DNA from 2 places in the Bradyrhizobium sp. T-12 genome. Region 1 is predicted to be linked to the other one. Evidence: predicted binding sites of a transcription regulator. Region 1 holds the regulator's gene; the other holds the start of a gene.

Evidence for each region. The regulator LexA, encoded in region 1, represses DNA repair genes until DNA is damaged. The targets are predictions, from matches to a motif close to TGTTCNNNNTGTGTTCNG.
Region 2: ruvC (crossover junction endodeoxyribonuclease RuvC) is a predicted target of LexA. The motif match lies at 2,154-2,171, and genes of this name have one in related genera.

What each region holds. Positions count from the first base shown of each region.
Region 1 covers NZ_CM177756.1:3,442,701-3,448,002, forward strand. Annotated here, with positions in the region: gene AC0WRY_RS16135 (DUF2171 domain-containing protein) at 1-152, shown strand, start outside; gene AC0WRY_RS16140 (ComEC/Rec2 family competence protein) at 249-2,528, shown strand; gene AC0WRY_RS16145 (hypothetical protein) at 2,536-2,970, opposite strand; gene lexA (transcriptional repressor LexA) at 3,478-4,179, opposite strand; gene AC0WRY_RS16155 (molybdopterin molybdotransferase MoeA) at 4,355-5,302, opposite strand, start outside.
Region 2 covers NZ_CM177756.1:6,343,887-6,349,188, forward strand. Annotated here, with positions in the region: gene ruvB (Holliday junction branch migration DNA helicase RuvB) at 1-985, opposite strand, end outside; gene ruvA (Holliday junction branch migration protein RuvA) at 982-1,599, opposite strand; gene ruvC (crossover junction endodeoxyribonuclease RuvC) at 1,596-2,123, opposite strand; gene AC0WRY_RS30285 (YebC/PmpR family DNA-binding transcriptional regulator) at 2,331-3,077, opposite strand; gene AC0WRY_RS30290 (methyl-accepting chemotaxis protein) at 3,296-5,044, shown strand; gene AC0WRY_RS30295 (methyl-accepting chemotaxis protein) at 5,153-5,302, shown strand, end outside.

The DNA of each region.
Region 1 (5,302 bases):
GCATCAAGCTGACCAAGAAGGACAGCGGTGAGGGCAGCCACAAGGGCCATCATCATTTCATCGACAAGGGCCTCGTTGCCGATGTCGAAGGCAACAAGGTGCGGCTGTCGGCCAAGGCATCGGTGGCCGTGACCATGGAAGAGGAAAAGTAGAGACGTCCTCTCGCGTTCCCGATCTGTACCGCTATTCGCCCGACCGCACGTTCCGGTAGCCTTGCCGGCAATCGCGTCGCGTAGGGTGCAGGGAAGATGGCGGAGCCGGGCCGGCCAGTACGGTCCCAAGGTGTTGCCGGGACGTGGCCGGTCGGCCGCGCTTCGCCCGCTGGCGGCATTGTTCCGGCGGGCTTCGGCATCTGGCCCGCGATCGTCGAAACAATCCGCGGATGGGCTCGGGCCGAGGCCGGCCCCGGGCGCCTGCTGCCGTGGGTGCCGGTCGCCTTCGGCGGCGGCATCGCGCTCTATTTTGCCGCCGATCATGAGCCGGTGCTGTGGATTGTCGCCGCGACGGCGATCGCGCTGCTGCTCGGCGCGGCCCTGTTGCGGCGGAGCCGGCTGTTCGCGCCGGCGATCATGATCGCAGCGGTCGCGGCGGGCTTTGCCGTGGCGACCTGGAAGACCGCGCGCATTGCCCACACTGTTCTGGCAAAGCCGCTCTATTCGGTGTCGCTGTCGGGCTTCGTCGAGACGCGCGACATCCGCGAGCGCACCGATCGCTTCGTGCTGCGTGTCACCGCGATGGAGGCGCAGCGCAGCGACGTCAAGCTCGACCGCGTCCGCCTCTCCGTGCGCAAGGGCACCGCGCCCGAGGTCGGCAGCTTCGTTCAATTGAAGGCGCGGCTGATGCCGCCGCTCTCGCCGGTCCGCCCCGGCAGCTACGACTTTTCACGCGACATGTTCTTCCAGGGCATCGGCGCCTCCGGCTTCGTGATGGGCGCAATTACGGCGTCGATCCCGCCTGATGCCGGCGGCCTGCGGCTGCGCTATGCCGCCTTCATGCAGGGCCTGCGCGATGCGATCGACGCCCGCATCCGCGCAACGCTCGAGGGCGACAACCGCGCGATCGCAACTGCACTACTCACCGGGCGGCGCGATGCGATTTCCGCCCCTGTCAACGATGCGATGTTCATCTCCGGGCTTGGACACGTTCTCTCGATCTCCGGCTATCACATGGCGGTGGTCGCCGGCGTCGTCTTCTTCGCGGTGCGCGCGCTGCTGGCGTTGATCCCGGGCCTGGCGGCCGGCTTCGCCATCAAGAAATGGTCGGCGGCTGCAGCATTCGTCGCGGCTGCGTTCTATCTGCTGCTCTCGGGCGCCGAGGTCGCAACCCAACGGTCGTTCTTCATGACGGCGGTGGTGCTGATCGCGGTGATGGTCGATCGCCGCGCCATCACCTTCCGCACGCTGGCGGTGGCGGCGCTGATCGTGCTTGCTGTCGCGCCGGAGGCGCTGGTGCATCCGAGCTTCCAGATGTCGTTTGCGGCAACGCTCGGGCTGGTGGCGCTGGTGCAGATCGGCATGCCGAACCTGCTGGCCTCACCCGATCATTCGGCCACCGCGCGCGTCGCGCTGTGGGGCGGGCGCGAGATCGCGATGCTGTTCCTGGCCTCGCTGATCGCGGGGCTTGCGACCACGCCCTATGCCGCCTTCCACTTCCATCGCGTCACGCCCTATGGCGTGCTCGCCAATCTCGGTGCGATGCCGGTGGTCTCGGCGCTGGTGATGCCGGCGGGGCTGCTGGGATTGCTGGCCGCGCCCTTCGGGCTCGATGGCGTCTTCTGGTGGCTGATGGGCCTCGGCATCGACTGGATGGTCGCGGTCTCGCGCTGGGTGGCGGCCTTGCCGGGCGCGGTCGGCCGCATCCCGGCGTTCGGGATCGCGCCGCTGATCGCCGCGAGCCTCGGCATCATCGTGATGGGCCTGTTGCGCACGCCCTTGCGCTGGTGCGGTGCCGTGGTGCTGCTGGCGTCCATCGCGTGGGGCCTGTCGGTGCGGCAGCCCGATATCCTGATCGCCGGGGACGGCGCGAGCGTCGCGGTGCGGGGCGGGGACGGGCGCCTGCACCTGATCAGGACGGGCAAGGACAATTTCATGCTGAAGGAGTGGCTGGCGGCCGACGCCGATCCGCGCGATGCCGGCAGCAGCGCGCTGGCCGAGGGGGTGTCGTGCGACGAGGCCGGCTGCGTCACGCCGCTTGCCGACGGGCGCCTGGTTGCGTTGGCCTCGCGCATCGATGCGCTCGCGGACGATTGCAGCCGTGCCGCACTGGTCGTGACGTCACGGCCCGCACCGCCCGATTGCGCGGCGATGGTGGTGGATCGGCAGCGGCTCGTTCGCCAGGGCGCGCTGGCGTTGACACGGCGTGGCGACGGATTTGCAGTTCAGGCGGTGAGGGCGAGGGGCACGAACCGTCCCTGGTCGCCGGCGGCCGCCGGCGAGGGAGATTTCGAAGGAGCCCTCATGCCGAGGGCGGCGGCTCCGCGCGCCAAGGATGCGACCCCGTCGGAGGCCGATCTTCAGGCGGAGGACTGAGCCTCGGTCAGCCCAGCGGCAGCGGTGTGACGGGCGAACGGCTATCGGCGATGATCTCAGGCTTGTGCTCGCGCTCGCCGACCGGTTGGGTCACGGGCAATTGCAGCACGGTTGCGCGCTGGCCTTCGACGAGCTGAGTCACCAGCACGTATTTGCCATCAGGGAATTCGATCGCATCGTGATGGCGATCGGGAATGTGCGGATCGATCTTGCCGAACTTGCCGACGCGGGAGTTGACGGTGCGCGTCCAGATCCAGCGGTTGTCGTAACGGACGTTGTCTGCGAAGGCGAGCTCCGTTCCCGGCAGCAGGCAGACCGCAACGGAGAGGTCGGCTTCGGAGGCGAAGCCGCGCGTCGAGGTGCCGCGGAAGGTTGTCGTGACGATGGTCTCGCCGACTTCTGCGGGGCGCGTCGCGACGGCATGCAGGCTATAGTCACACATCGGGTGCTCCTCATGTGAAGATAGCGACCCGCGCCTCTCGGAGGCACAGGCCTCTGTCAGAGTTTAAACACCAACGTTGTGCTTGGTTGTAGGCAAATCTGCGGCTGGGATCCGCACCCCGCGATCACTTTAACTTTCCCGAATTCGCCAGGAACAAAGCTGGCTGCGGTGCATTACGCCGGCGCCTGTCACGACACTTCGCATTGCCGGCGCGATCGCGGCGCTGCGCAATTGGGTGTTGCGGACATGGCAATGCGATGGCGCGGCAACGGCCCCGTGCCCCGACCGCTGCCCAAACGATCTGGTCTTCCGAACGCGAAACGCCGTGACGCGATGTTGCTGCGGTCCGCCGAAGATGGCCGTGGAGGAGGGGCCGGATAATCTGTGCAGAACCAGAATGATCATCCAGCCGGAGCGGACATTCATCCGCTCCAATCTCAGATCGGCGACGCCGACCGAAGGCGCACGCAGGCGCCAAAACTACTTTCGGACTGAGTCCTTCCGGACTCAGTACTTCCGGTAAAGCCCAATCAGCTTGCCCTGAATCTTCACCCGGTTCGGCGGCAGGATACGCACCTCATAGGCGGCATTGGCAGGCTCGAGCGCGATCGACGCGCCGCGGCGGCGGAAGCGCTTGAGCGTAGCCTCCTCGTCGTCGATCAGCGCCACCACGATGTCGCCGGTGTCGGCGCTCTCGTTGCGCTGGATCAGCGCCATGTCGCCGTCCAGGATACCGGCCTCGACCATGGAATCACCGCGCACCTCGAGAGCGTAATGCTCGCCCGAGCCGAGCATGTCGGGCGGCACGCTGATGGTGTGGCTGCGGGTCTGCAATGCCTCGATCGGCGTGCCGGCCGCGATCCGGCCCATCACGGGCACCGCAACGGGCCGCTCGCCCTCGTCCACGGGCGGGCTGGAGCTCGCGCGGATCTTGCCGAGATTGCCCTCGATGACGCTTGGCGTGAAGCCGCGCCGGGCGCCGGCGGCAGCCTGGAGCTCCGGCAGCTTGATCACTTCGATGGCGCGGGCGCGGTTGGGCAGCCGGCGAATGAAGCCGCGCTCCTCGAGCGCGGTGATCAGGCGGTGGATGCCCGACTTCGAGCGCAGGTCGAGCGCATCCTTCATCTCGTCGAAGGAGGGCGGCACGCCGCTTTCCTTCAAACGCTCGCTGATGAACCGCAGAAGCTCGTATTGTTTGCGCGTTAACATCTCGACCAAAGTCCCCCGGTTGATGTCGTTCGATTCCGAGACGATGAGTTCAGCGATAAGCCGCTACATCCTCGAAACAAATCATGAACGGACACTATATGTTCGATACATGTTCCGCAACTGCTTAATTTACCGTGAACGAAGCGCGGTTCGCGGAATGCGTGTGGCCGTGCACTCAGACGGGGAGCCGCAGCACCTCGCAGGGGCTGCCGGCCTCGGCCTTGGGTGCGAACGGTGGGCGCACGAGAAGTACCTGTGCCGCAGCAAGATTCGCAAGCAGAGAGGAATCCTGATGGCTGACGGGAAGCGCGACCGGCGTGCCGTCGTCGCGCAGCTCGAGGCGCGCGCGCAAGTAATCCTCGCGCTGGTCGTTGGCACCGAGATCGCAGGCGAGCACGGCGCGTTCGCGACGATGATGAATCACCGAGCGGCCCGACAAGGCGCGAATCAGCGGCACCATGAACAGGAAGGCGCACACATAGGACGACACGGGATTGCCGGGCAGGCCGATCACGCGCATGGCGCCGAGCCGCCCGTGCATCATCGGCTTGCCCGGCCGCATGGCGATCTTCCAGAACGCCATCGCGATGCCTTCGTCCCTGAGTGCCTGCTGGACCAGGTCGTGGTCGCCGACCGACGCGCCGCCGGTCGTGATCAGGATATCGGCACCGCTCTCGCGGGCGCGGCGGATGCCTGATGTGGTGGCCTCCAGCGTGTCGGCGGCGACGCCGAGGTCGACGGTCTCGGCGCCCTCGCTGCGGGCGAGCGCGTGCAGGGCGTAGCCGTTGGAGTAGACGATCTGGCCGTGCCCGGGCGCTGAGCCCGGCATCACCAGTTCGTCACCGGTGGCGAGGATCGCGACCTTGGGACGGCGGCAGACGGCGAGCTGCGGGTAATTCATTCCGGCAGCGAGCGCGAGGTCACGCTCGGTCAGACGCGTGCCCTTGCGGAGGAGGACGTCACCCTCACGGAAGTCGACGCCGGCCGGGCGGATGTGCCGTCCGGTGATCGCGGCTTCCTTGATCGTGACGCTGTTGCCGTCCGCGACGGTGTCCTCCTGGATCACGACCGCGTCCGCACCGTCGGGAACGACGCCCCCGGTGAAGATCCGCACGGCTTCGCC
Region 2 (5,302 bases), 2.9 Mb from region 1:
GATGGCGGAAGGCGTGCGAGGTGAGCAGGCGGCCGCGCGGGGTGCGCTGGAGGTAGCCGCACTGGATCAGATACGGCTCGATGATGTCCTCGATCGCATCGCGCGGCTCGGACAATGCCGCGGCCATGGTCTCGACGCCGACCGGTCCGCCGCCATAGTTCATCGCGATGGTCGTGAGATAGCGGCGATCCATGGCGTCGAGACCCGCAGCGTCGACCTCGAGCGCGCTCAGCGCGTGATCGGCGATCTTGCGATCGATCTTGTCGGCATCGGCAGCGGAAGCAAAATCGCGCACGCGACGGAGCAGGCGCCCGGCGATGCGCGGCGTGCCGCGGGCGCGGCGCGCGATCTCGTTGGCGCCGTCAGCGCTCATGCCGACATTGAGCACGCGCGCGCCGCGGCTGACGATGCTTTCCAATTCCTCGATGGTGTAGAAGTTCAGGCGGACCGGAATGCCGAAGCGATCGCGCAAGGGATTGGTGAGCAGGCCAGCGCGCGTCGTGGCGCCGACCAGCGTGAATTTCGACAGCTCGATCTTCACCGAGCGCGCGGCCGGACCTTCGCCGATGATGAGATCGAGCTGAAAGTCCTCCATCGCGGGATAGAGCACCTCTTCCACCGCCGGGCTGAGGCGGTGGATCTCGTCGATGAACAGCACGTCACGCTCTTCGAGATTGGTCAGCAGCGCGGCGAGATCGCCGGCTTTGGCGATGACGGGTCCCGAAGTGGCGCGAAAGCCGACGCCGAGCTCCTTCGCCACGATCTGCGCCAGCGTGGTCTTGCCGAGGCCGGGCGGGCCGACGAACAGCACGTGATCGAGCGCCTCGCCGCGCTTGCGCGCAGCCTCGATGAAGATCGAGAGATTCTTGCGCGCCTGCTGCTGGCCGACGAAATCGGACAGCGATTGCGGACGCAGCGCGGTGTCGCCGACATCGTCGCTGCGGCGCTCGGGCGAAACCATGCGGCTGGCCTTGGGATCGCTCATTTCGCGAGTTCCTTCAGGCCAAGGCGAATGAGCTGCGCCGTCTCGGCATTCTCACCGGCGCTGCGCGAGGCCGATGCAATCGCAGCGGCCGCCTGCGGCTGGCCATAGCCGAGATTGACCAGCGCGGAGATCGCGTCCGCCACGGGCCGCGGCGCGCGTTGATCGTCGACCGCGCCTGCGAGATGCACCACCGCGGGATCGACATTGGCGAAGGCCGGCGCCTTGTCCTTCAATTCGGTGACGATGCGCTCGGCGACCTTGGGGCCGACGCCGGGCGTGCGCGCCACCGCCGCCTTGTCGCGGAGCGCGATTGCATTGGCGAGATCGGAAGGCGCCAGCGTGCCGAGCACGGCGAGCGCGACCTTCGCGCCGACGCCCTGCACGGTCTGCAGCAGACGAAACCATTCGCGCTCCTGGTCGGTGCGGAAGCCGAACAGTTTGATTTGATCCTCGCGGACATAGGTCTCGATCGACAGCACGGCGGCCTCGCCCGGCGAGGGCAGATGCTGCAAGGTGCGCGAGGAGCAATGCACCTGATAGCCGACACCGCCGACGTCGAGGATGACGAAGTCTTCGCCGTAGGAATCGATCAGGCCCTTGAGCTTGCCGATCATAGGCTCGCCACCTTCAGCCGCAGCGCGGTGCTCTGGCGGTGATGGGCATGGGTGATGGCGATGGCGAGCGCATCGGCGGCGTCTGCCGACGGCGGATCGGCCTTGGGCAGAAGGATCTTCAGCATCATCGCGATCTGGGCCTTCTCGGCGTGCCCGGCGCCGACGACGGTTTTCTTGACCTGGTTGGGCGCGTATTCGGCGACAGAGATGCCGAACATTGCGGGCGCCAGCATGGCGACGCCGCGAGCCTGGCCGAGCTTCAGCGTCGCAACGCCGTCCTTGTTGACGAAGGTCTGCTCGACCGCGGCTTCCATCGGCTGGTGATTCGAAAGCACGGCCGCCAGCCCTTCATGGATCGCGAGCAGCCGGCTCGCCAGCGGCAGGTCGTTCGGCGGTTCCACCGAGCCGCAGGCCACATAGATCAGGCGGTTGCCGTCAGCCTCGATCACGCCCCAGCCGGTGCGGCGCAGGCCGGGGTCGATGCCGATGATGCGGACGGGTTGGCGAATCGGGAGCGCGGTCATGGGCCAGTGATAGCGGCTGGCCGATGATAGCGAAACAGAAACAGAACAGAAGTAACAGGGGAAGTGGCCCGTGCCCCGGGCGCGACGCAGCGCGAAGCGGTGCGGCGCTGAACCGGGGCCCATATTGGCACCGATGTCTGCGGGACGATGGTCCCGGCTCTGCGCAGCGGCGTCTCACGCTGCGGCGCGTCCGGGACACGAGCGGCCTCAGCCGCCCATCTTCGCAACAAGCGCGTCCGACACCTCGAAATTGGCGTAGACCTGCTGGACGTCGTCGTGCTCGTTGAGCAGATCCATCAGCTTCAAGAGCTTCTCGCCGGTCTCGTCATCGACTGCGACCGTGTTCTGCGGCTTCCAGATCAGCGCGGCCTTGCGCGGCTCGCCGAATTTGGCCTCTAGCGCCTTGGCGACGTCGCGATAGCCTTCGGTCGAGGCGTAGATCTCGTGACCGCCTTCGCCGGAGACCACATCGTCGGCGCCGGCCTCGATCGCGGCATCCAGCACGGCGTCGTCGGAGGCGACGCTGCGGTCGTATTCGATGATGCCGGTGCGGTCGAACATGAAGGACACCGAGCCGGTTTCGCCGAGATTGCCGCCCGACTTGGTGAAGAAGGAGCGGATGTCGGAGGCGGCGCGGTTGCGGTTGTCGGTCAGCGCCTCGACGATGACGGCAACGCCGCCGGGGCCGTAGCCCTCGTAGCGGATCTCGTCATAGTTTTCGCCCTCATTACCGAGCGCCTTCTTGACGGCACGCTCGATATTGTCCTTCGGCATGTTCTCTTGGCGCGCCGCGATGATAGCCGCACGCAGGCGCGGGTTCATGGCCGGGTCGGGCGTGCCGAGCTTGGCTGCGACGGTGATTTCCCGCGCCAGCTTGCCGAACAGCTTCGACTTCTGCGCATCCTGCCGCCCCTTGCGGTGCATGATGTTCTTGAATTGGGAATGTCCGGCCATGCGTGGTCTCTTGGAAAGTCGTCAGCCAAAGGTGAGCGTGGGAAGCGCGGCCTTATAGGCCGCCACCCCACCGGAATCAAAGGGATCTGGGCCTCTGAGGTAGCACTGTAAAGGTAGCCCCCGTAATGGACGGTGCCTAGAGGTGAGGCACCGTTAACCCTGATTTCATTCCGGACTGCGAAAATAGCGCCCGACCTTATCCCGACGAGAGAGAGCTGATGGCGTTCGGACTATTTCGGAAGCGCCTGCCGGACCAGGCCGCGCCTGCGGCCGCCCCGGCGGCTCTGCAGCCGGCGGCCCATTCCGAGCCCGCCGCCGTGGCCGAAACTGATTCGGCGCGGGAAATCCTGGAGCTGCTGGAACTCGAGCTCGGCGCCATGATCCGCCAGCTCGAACGCGCCGCCAATTCCGTGGCCGGCGGCGCCGAAGCGACCGCGGCGACGCTTGCCGCCATCCGCGACCGCACCGATGCCCTGACCGGCCGCACCAACGCCGCGCAATCGACCGCATCCACCTTCGCCCATGCCGCCGACAAGTTCACCCAATCCGCCCTGGGAATCGGAGCGCAGGTTCGCGAGGCCGGCAAGCTCGCCGACGAGGCCAGCGCCGCGGCACAGGAAGCCCGCGCCAATGTCGATCGCCTGCGCGAATCCTCAGCCGCCATCGGCAACGTCGTCAATCTGATCGCGCAGATCGCGCGGCAGACGACGCTGCTCGCGCTCAACTCGACGATCGAGGCCGCGCGCGCGGGCGCGGCCGGCAAGGGCTTCGCGGTCGTCGCCACCGAGGTCAAGGCCCTCGCGGTGCAGACGCAAGGCGCGACCGAAGAGATCACCAAGAAGATCGACGCATTGCAGCGCGACGCCGCCGGCTCCGCGGATGCCGTGCACCGCATCTCGCAGGCGATCGAGGCGATCCGCCCGGTGTTCGAGACCGTCAACGGCGCGGTCGCCGAACAGAACGCCACCACCAGCGAAGTCTCCGGTAATGCCGCGAGCGCCTCGGAGTTCATCGTCTCGGTCGGCGAGAGCGCGGCCGAGATCGATGCCGCGACGAAGGCTGCCGAGAGCCATGGCGAGAACGTCGCCAGTGCCGGCAAAGCCGTCACCACCTTCGCGCAAAAGCTGAAGTCGCGCTGCGCCGTGCTGCTGCGCCAGAGCGAGCACGACGATCGCCGCAAGACCGAACGGCTGCCCTGCCATCTCAAGCTCGAGAGCGCGCGCGGCGTGATGCCGGTCTATGAGATCTCGATGGACGGCGTGCTGATCGGCGGCGCTGACGCCGGCCGGCTCGCACCGCAAGCGATGATCGAAGGCACGCTCGAAGACGTCGGCGCCTGCCGGCTGCGCGTGATCGAGCAGTCCAAGGCCGGCGCCCGCGCACAGTTCGCCAGCCCCAATGCCGAGCTCCGCGAAAAGATCGAGGACAAGCTCTGGTCGATCCACGAGGAGAACACCGAGTTCGTCACCCGCGCCATGGAGGCGGGCAACGCGCTGACCAATATCTTCGAGCAGGCGGTGGCACGCGGCGAGGTCAAGATCGACGACCTCTTCGACACCGACTATGCCGAGATCGCCGGGACCAATCCGCAGCAATACCGCACGAAATATCTCGACTGGGCCGACCGGGCCCTGCCGCCATTCCAGGAAGCCTTTCTGGCGAAGGACCAGCGCATGGCCTTCTGCGCCATGGTCGACCGCAACGGCTTCCTGCCGGTGCACAACAAGATCTATTCGCATCCGCAGCGGCCGGGCGACGTTGCCTGGAACACGGCCAACAGCCGCAACCGCCGGATATTCAACGATCCGGCGGGGTTGGCTGCCGCGCGCAACCTGCGATCGTACCTGGTCCAAAGCTATGCGCGCGACATGGGCAACGGGAACACGGTGATGATGCGCGAGATCGACGTCCCGATCCGCGTGCAGGGCCGGCACTGGGGTGGATTCCGTACCGCCTACAAGCTGTAGTGCACGCTCAGGCAAGACGCCTGCCGCGAATCATCCTCTAAAGTCGCGACTGGAATGGGAATGCCGCCGTGAGCCGGGTTGCGGCTCTGACTGGAGGACTCATCGAACATGTCCGTCGTACAACTTGCCGTCATGGACACCGGCTCCAACCGCACGCTTGCCGAACGGCTGATTGATCAGCTCGCCGACCGCATCGGCGGCCTCGGCGTGGAGCTCGCCGATATTGCCGGCAACGTCCAGGAAGTCGCAAGCCGCGTT